2 regions of the Streptomyces decoyicus genome follow, and region 2 is predicted to be linked to the other one. Evidence: riboswitches for the same ligand, from Rfam matches in the RefSeq annotation. Region 2 holds a riboswitch; the other holds the start of a gene.
What was found. Region 2 has a riboswitch for S-adenosylmethionine ahead of K7C20_RS10180 (aminotransferase class V-fold PLP-dependent enzyme). Riboswitches for the same ligand answer to the same signal wherever they lie in the genome.
Positions count from the first base shown of each region.

Region 1 (3,430 bases), 2.7 Mb from region 2:
CCATCCGGCCCAGCGCCTGGCCGTCCTGGTGGCGGTGCTTGCGCACGCCGACGTCCACCTGGGCGAGGGCGTCGAGGCCGACGGTGTGCAGGGCGTCGACCAGCAGGCCGAGCTCGACGCCGTAGCCGACCGGGAACGGCAGCCGCTCCAGCAGGGAACGGCGGGCCGCGTACTCGCCGCCCAGGGGCTGGACGAAGCCGGCCAGCTGCGGCCAGTGGAGATTGAGGAGGGGGCGGGCCACCAGCTCGGTCACCCGGCCGCCCTGCCCGGCTCCGGCGCCCTCGACGCCGGTCTCCAGGGGTCGGTCGTACATCGCCTTCACGAACTGGAGGTCCGGATCCGTCAGCAGCGGGCCGATGATCCCGGAGACGAAGACGGAGGAGAAGGCGCGCAGGTCGGCGTCGATGAAGCAGACTATGTCGCCGGTGGTGGCCAGGAGGGAGCGCCACAGCACCTCACCCTTGCCGGGAAGGGCGGGCAGCCGGGGCAGGACGCTGTCGCGGTGGACGACCCGGGCACCGGCCGCCGCGGCGACCTCGGCGGTGCGGTCGGTGGAGCCGGAGTCCAGTACCACCAGCTCATCGACGAGCGGGACCGTCTCGGTCATCAGCTCGGCGCGGATCACCGACACGATCGCCCCGACGGTGGCCTCCTCGTCGAGCGCGGGCAGCACCACGCTGACCGTGCGGCCCGTCTGGCGCTTGGCCTCCAGCAGCTGCCCCAGTGGACGGTCAGCGGCGGACCAGGAGCGGCTGCTCAGCCAGCCCTCGACCTCTTCCAGCACGTCTACGACTCCTCGGTCGCCGCCGGTGGGCGGCCTCTGTGATCCATCTCGCGGTTCGGACGACTATCTCAACCGTCAGTGCCTTCGGTTACAGTCTTGAACAACGCGGATGACCGTCGCATGTCGGGGTCCGCGCCACAAACGCCTGGGTTTCGGCCCAGCGCCATACCGCTCATCCAGAGGGGCAGAGGGATACGGCCCGTTGAAGCCCCGGCAACCCTCCAGCCGGTCTTGCCGCCAGGACGCTGACGTCCCGCGCGCGTGAGGCTCCCGGCTAGGGAAGGTGCCAAATCCGTCTCGTGGCGAGATTCGTCGCGAGGAAGATGAGGAGAAAGGGCCTCGCCTCCATGGCTGTGCAAGTCACCGAAAACACCCCCACCGTCGCTCTGGGCCCCGCCGCCGCGCTGTCCTGCCGCGAGTGCGGCACGCGCTTCCCGCTCGGCCCGATCTTCGCGTGCCAGGAATGTTTCGGGCCGCTCGAAGTCGCCTACGACCTGCCGAGCGGCGACCCCGAGAGCCTGCGGAAGCAGATCGAGGCCGGTCCGGACAACATCTGGCGCTACGCCCCGCTGCTGCCGGTCCCCGCGGACGTGGCCGACAAGCCCAACCTGAACCCCGGTTTCACCAAGCTCGTCAAGGCCGACCGGCTCGCCGCCGAGCTGGGCGTCACCGGCGGGCTGTATGTGAAGGACGACTCCGGCAACCCGACGCACTCCTTCAAGGACCGCGTCGTGGCGATCGCCGTCGAGGCCGCCCGCGCCTTCGGCTTCACCACGCTCTCCTGCTCCTCCACCGGCAACCTCGCCGGTGCCGTCGGCGCCGCCGCCCGCCGCGCCGGTTTCAAGTCCTGCGTCTTCATCCCGCACGACCTGGAGGCCGGCAAGGTCGTCATGGCCGCGGTCTACGGCGGCGACCTGGTGGGCATCGAGGGCAACTACGACGACGTCAACCGCTTCTGCTCGGAGCTCATCGGCGACCCGCTGGGCGAGGGCTGGGGCTTCGTCAACGTCAATCTGCGTCCGTACTACGGCGAGGGTTCCAAGACTCTCGCGTACGAGATCTGTGAGCAGCTGGGCTGGCAGCTCCCGGACCAGATCGTCATCCCGATCGCGTCCGGCTCGCAGCTCACGAAGATCGACAAGGGGCTCAAGGAGCTGATCGCCCTCGGCCTGGTCGAGGACAAGCCGTACAAGATCTTCGGCGCCCAGGCGGAGGGCTGTTCGCCGGTGTCCACGGCCTTCAAGGCCGGGCAGGACGTCGTACGCCCGCAGAAGCCGAACACCATCGCCAAGTCACTGGCGATCGGCAACCCGGCCGACGGTCCGTACGTGCTCGACATCGCCCGCCGTACGGGTGGCGCTGTGGAGGACGTCAACGACGAGCAGGTCGTGGACGCGATCAAGCTGCTGGCCAGGACGGAAGGGATCTTCGCGGAGACCGCGGGCGGCGTGACCGTCGGCGTGACCAAGAAGCTCATCGAGGCCGGTGTCCTCGACCCCGCCCTGACCACCGTCGTCCTGAACACCGGTGACGGTCTCAAGACGCTGGACGCGGTCGCCCCGACCACCGGGCCCACGGCGACGATCCGTCCGGATCTGGACGCATTCCGCGCTGCCGGCCTGGCAGGCTGAGGCCGTCGGCCGGTCCGCGGACACGGCCGAGCCACCGCCCCGCACTCGTACTCCGTATTTCCTGGAAGGCTGAACCATGAGCGTCAAGGTCCGCATCCCCACCATCCTCCGCACGTACACCGCCGGCCAGGCCGAGGTCCCCGCCGAGGGCGCGACCCTCTCCGAGGTGATCGCCGACCTGGAGCAGAACCACCAGGGCATCGCGGCCCGTGTGCTGGACGACGCCGGCAAGCTGCGCCGCTTCGTGAACGTGTACGTCAACGACGACGATGTGCGCTTCGAGCAGGGCCTGGAGACGCCGACCCCGGACGGCGCGGGCATCTCGATCATTCCGGCAGTGGCCGGCGGCTGCTGATTTTTCGCCATCTCTTCGCCTGCTTGACCGGAATTGCCCCGTCCGCCAGAAAGCGGACGGGGCAATTCCATGTTGTGAAAGGGGATACCATTGGGGTGATCCCCCTCCGGATATCACCCGGCGCGTGCCGAACGCATATGTGTTCGCGATCAGTTGTGCCCAAAGTGTGTGCGGTATTTGTCGCCTAGGTGCGCTATGCCCGGCCCGACTTGCCCTGGAGAACCGGGATTTCACCGCATATTGCCGATTCTCCGGCCCCAGAATTCTCGTCCGATTGACCTGTTGCTCTGGGCATCTGTGCAGATACATTCAGCGGCGGTCGACGCGTTCCGGCGCACACCCCACGGGCCTTTCGCGGGGTGAGGTCTGACCCGGGTCCGCGGAGTGCGGTCCTGCGCAAGGGCCAGTAATAGGGGAGTTAGGCATGGCTCAGGGCACCGTCAAGTGGTTCAACGCGGAGAAGGGGTACGGCTTCATCGCGGTCGACGGTGGTGCGGATGTTTTCGTCCACTACAGCGCGATCCAGATGGACGGCTACCGCACCCTCGAGGAAGGTCAGCGGGTCGAGTTCGAGATCTCGCAGGGCCAGAAGGGGCCGCAGGCGGACATGGTCCGGGTGGCCGGCTGAGGCGCCGACCGACTGCTGCGTAGGGAAGGCCC
Region 1 is NZ_CP082301.1:4,974,780-4,978,209, forward strand. It holds gene K7C20_RS21995 (glucosyl-3-phosphoglycerate synthase) at 1-784, opposite strand, end outside; SAM riboswitch class I at 954-1,114, shown strand; gene thrC (threonine synthase) at 1,132-2,415, shown strand; gene K7C20_RS22005 (MoaD/ThiS family protein) at 2,492-2,770, shown strand; gene K7C20_RS22010 (cold-shock protein) at 3,195-3,398, shown strand.
Region 1: another riboswitch for S-adenosylmethionine. It lies ahead of thrC (threonine synthase); the one in region 2 lies ahead of K7C20_RS10180 (aminotransferase class V-fold PLP-dependent enzyme).

Region 2 (3,430 bases):
GCAACGACCTGTGGGCGACGCACTTCCACCTGTCGATCAACTCGATCACCTGGTTCGTCCGGATCGCGTTCTTCGTCGGGCCGGTGCTGGGCTTCATCGCCACCAAGCGGATCTGCCTGGGCCTGCAGCGTCGCGACAAGGACAAGGTGCTGCACGGACGCGAGTCCGGCATCATCAAGCGCCTGCCGCACGGTGAGTTCATCGAGGTCCACGAGCCGCTCGACCAGGAGCAGCTGCACGTGCTCACGCAGCACGAGCAGCCCGCGCCGCTCGAGCTCGGCCCGGAGGTCGACGAGAACGGTGTGGCACGCAAGGTGTCGCGCTCGCAGAAGCTCCGCGCCAAGCTCTCGAAGAGCTACTACGGCGAGGACAGCGTCATCGCCAAGCCCACGGTGGAGGAGTACAAGGAGATCACCAGCGGCCACGGCCACCACTGATCACCTCGGCGCCTCGTAGCGCACCGTAGGAAGTACGCCACCCAGAGGGCCCCGTTCGATCACCGGACGGGGCCCTCCGGCATACAGGGCGGCTCGATAGGGTGACGGCATAAGCAGGAGACAAACCAGGAGTGTGGACCATGAACGTTGTGACCCCGGTTGGCGGCGACAGCGTGGCGGCCCACACCTGGCCGGCCCTGCTCAACGCCCTGCTCGACGGCCGGGACCTCGCCGCGGACGACACCGCATGGGCGATGGACAAGATCATGCGTGGCGAGGCCAGCGACGCCCAGATCGCCGGTTTCGTGGTGGCGCTGCGGGCCAAGGGCGAGACCGTCGCCGAGATCTCCGGCCTGGTGCGCACCATGTACGCCCACGCCCGGCTGATCGAGGTGCCGGGCCCCAGCGTCGACATCGTCGGCACCGGCGGCGACGGCGCCAAGACCGTCAACATCTCCACGATGTCCTCGATCGTCGTGGCCGGCACCGGCGCCAAGGTCGTCAAGCACGGCAACCGCGCGGCGTCCTCGGCCAGCGGTGCCTCCGACGTGCTGGAGAAGCTCGGCGTCAATCTCGACCTCACCCCGCAGCGGGTCGTCGAGGTGGCCGAGGAAGCGGGCATCACCTTCTGTTTCGCGGTGAAGTTCCACCCGTCGCTGCGGCATGTCGCCAACGCCCGGGGTCAGCTCGGCATCCGTACGACGTTCAATGTGCTGGGCCCGCTGACCAACCCCGCGAAGGTCCGCGCCCAGGCGACCGGAGTCGCGGACGCCCGGATGGCGCCGATCCTGGCCGGGGTGCTGGCCGAGCGCGGCTCGTCGGCGCTGGTCTTCCGCGGCGACGACGGCCTGGACGAGCTGACCACGACCGCGACCTCCCGGGTCTGGATCGTCCGGGACGGCACGGTGCGCGAGGAGGCCTTCGACCCGCGGGACGTGGGGATCGAGCTGGTGCCGGTGGAGGCGCTGCGCGGCGCGGACGCCTCGTACAACGCGGAGGTGGCCCGCCGGCTGCTGGACGGGGAGACCGGTCCGGTGCGTGACGCGGTGCTGCTGAACTCCGCGGCGGCGCTGGTCGCGCTGGAGCCGTCCGACGCCCCGCTGGCCGTACAGATCCGGGCCGGTATCGACAAGGCCGCCGCCTCGATCGACTCCGGAGCGGCCCGGCAGGCGCTGGAGCGCTGGGTGGCCGCCAGCAACGCATGAGCGCGCGGTGACGCAGAGTGTGACGCAAGCCCCGGTCCGGTATGCGGACCGGGGCTTGCGTGATGTTGCCCGTGTGGCATGATTCTGCGCAGGTCACGAGTGACAGCGATGCAGGCCCCGGCCCGCTGTCCGGCAACCCTCCTTCCGTGGCGGGGTGCCCCGGGTGATGACCAGGCCGTAGGCAGCGAGGTCTGCGGCAAGCGCGGATCCCTCGCCAGGGATCCTGGTCCTCGAGGGAGAACTTCCGTGAATCAGCGAATGCGATAGGGCTCGACGGCCCCTTTTCCGCATCCCTTTTTCTTTCCCGTTGCGGCGCCGTGCGGTGCGCTCCTCGCGCCCCCGCCCGCAGCGAATTCGCTTACCTCTTACGGGAGTTCGCCATGTCTGTTTCCGCCGTTGCCGCCGACCGTTCCGTCTGTGCCCCGCTGCCGGTTCTCGGCCGGGACGTCCGGGTCCCGCTCGTGACCGGCGGCGAGGTCGACTACGCCGCGCTGGACTACGCCGCCAGCGCCCCCGCGCTCCAGCGGGTCTGGGACGACGTCGCGGCCTACGCTCCGTACTACGGCAGCGTGCACCGCGGCGCCGGGTACCTCTCGCAGCTGTCCACCGACCTCTTCGAGAACAGCCGCCGGACGATCGCGGAGTTCCTGGGCTGCGGGATCGAGGGGGGCCTGGGCGGAGCCCAGTCCGGCAAGGGCGGTGGTGGGCGACGGGAGGGCGACCAGGTCGTCTTCACCCGCTCGACCACCGACTCGCTGAACCTGCTCGCCGCCGTACTCCCGCAGGACACCCGGGTGTTCGTCTTCGAGACCGAGCATCACGCCTCGCTGCTGCCGTGGGAGCAGCGCGCGGACGTCGCCGTGACGTACCTCGACGCGCCGCGCACCCCGCAGCAGGCGGTGGACATCCTGGAGAAGGCGCTGGCCGAGCGCGAGCCGTACGGCCCGGCGCTGGTGTGCGTGACCGGTGCGTCGAATGTGACCGGTGAGCTGTGGCCGGTACGGGAGCTGGCGGCCGCCGCGCATGCGCACGGCGCGCGGATCGTGCTGGACGCGGCGCAGCTCGTCCCGCACCACCCCGTGGACATCGCCGAACTGGACGTCGACTGGGTCGCCTTCTCCGGGCACAAGCTGTACGCGCCGTTCGGCGCCGGCGTGCTGGCCGGCCGCGCGGACTGGCTCCAGGACGCCGCACCGTACCTGGCCGGCGGCGGCGCCAGCCGCAAGGTCTCCCGGCGGACGGACGGCGGCGTGGACGTCGAGTGGCACACCACCGCCGCGCGGCACGAGGCCGGTTCGCCGAACGTCATCGGCGCCTACGCGATCGCCTCGGCCTGCCGGGCGCTGACCGAGGCCGGTTTCGAGGGTCTGGTGGCCCGCGAGCAGGAGCTGATCAACCGGGTTCGGGAGGGCCTGGCCGAGGTGCCCGAGGTGAACGTGCTCTCGCTCTTCGGCGAGGACGCCGCGCGGGTGGGGGTCCTCTCCTTCGTCGTCGAGGGCTGGAACAGCTCGCACTTCGCCGCGGCGCTCTCGGCGGAGTACGGCATCGGAGTCCGCGACGGCCTGTTCTGCGCACACCCCCTCGTACGGACCCTGCTGGGCAGCGAGCCGCAGGAGCCGGGCGAGTGCGGGGCGCCGGACTCGGCACCCGGCGAGCGCTCGCTGAACGCCATCCGCGTCAGTTTCGGCGCCGGCACCCCCGACGAGCACGTCGAGCGGTTCCTCCGCGCCGTCAAGGAACTGGTGACGGACGGCGCACGCTGGAACTACCGCACGGAGGACGGGCGTT
Region 2 is NZ_CP082301.1:2,316,963-2,320,392, reverse strand. It holds gene qcrB (cytochrome bc1 complex cytochrome b subunit) at 1-437, shown strand, start outside; gene trpD (anthranilate phosphoribosyltransferase) at 578-1,642, shown strand; SAM riboswitch class IV at 1,734-1,851, shown strand; gene K7C20_RS10180 (aminotransferase class V-fold PLP-dependent enzyme) at 2,023-3,430, shown strand, end outside.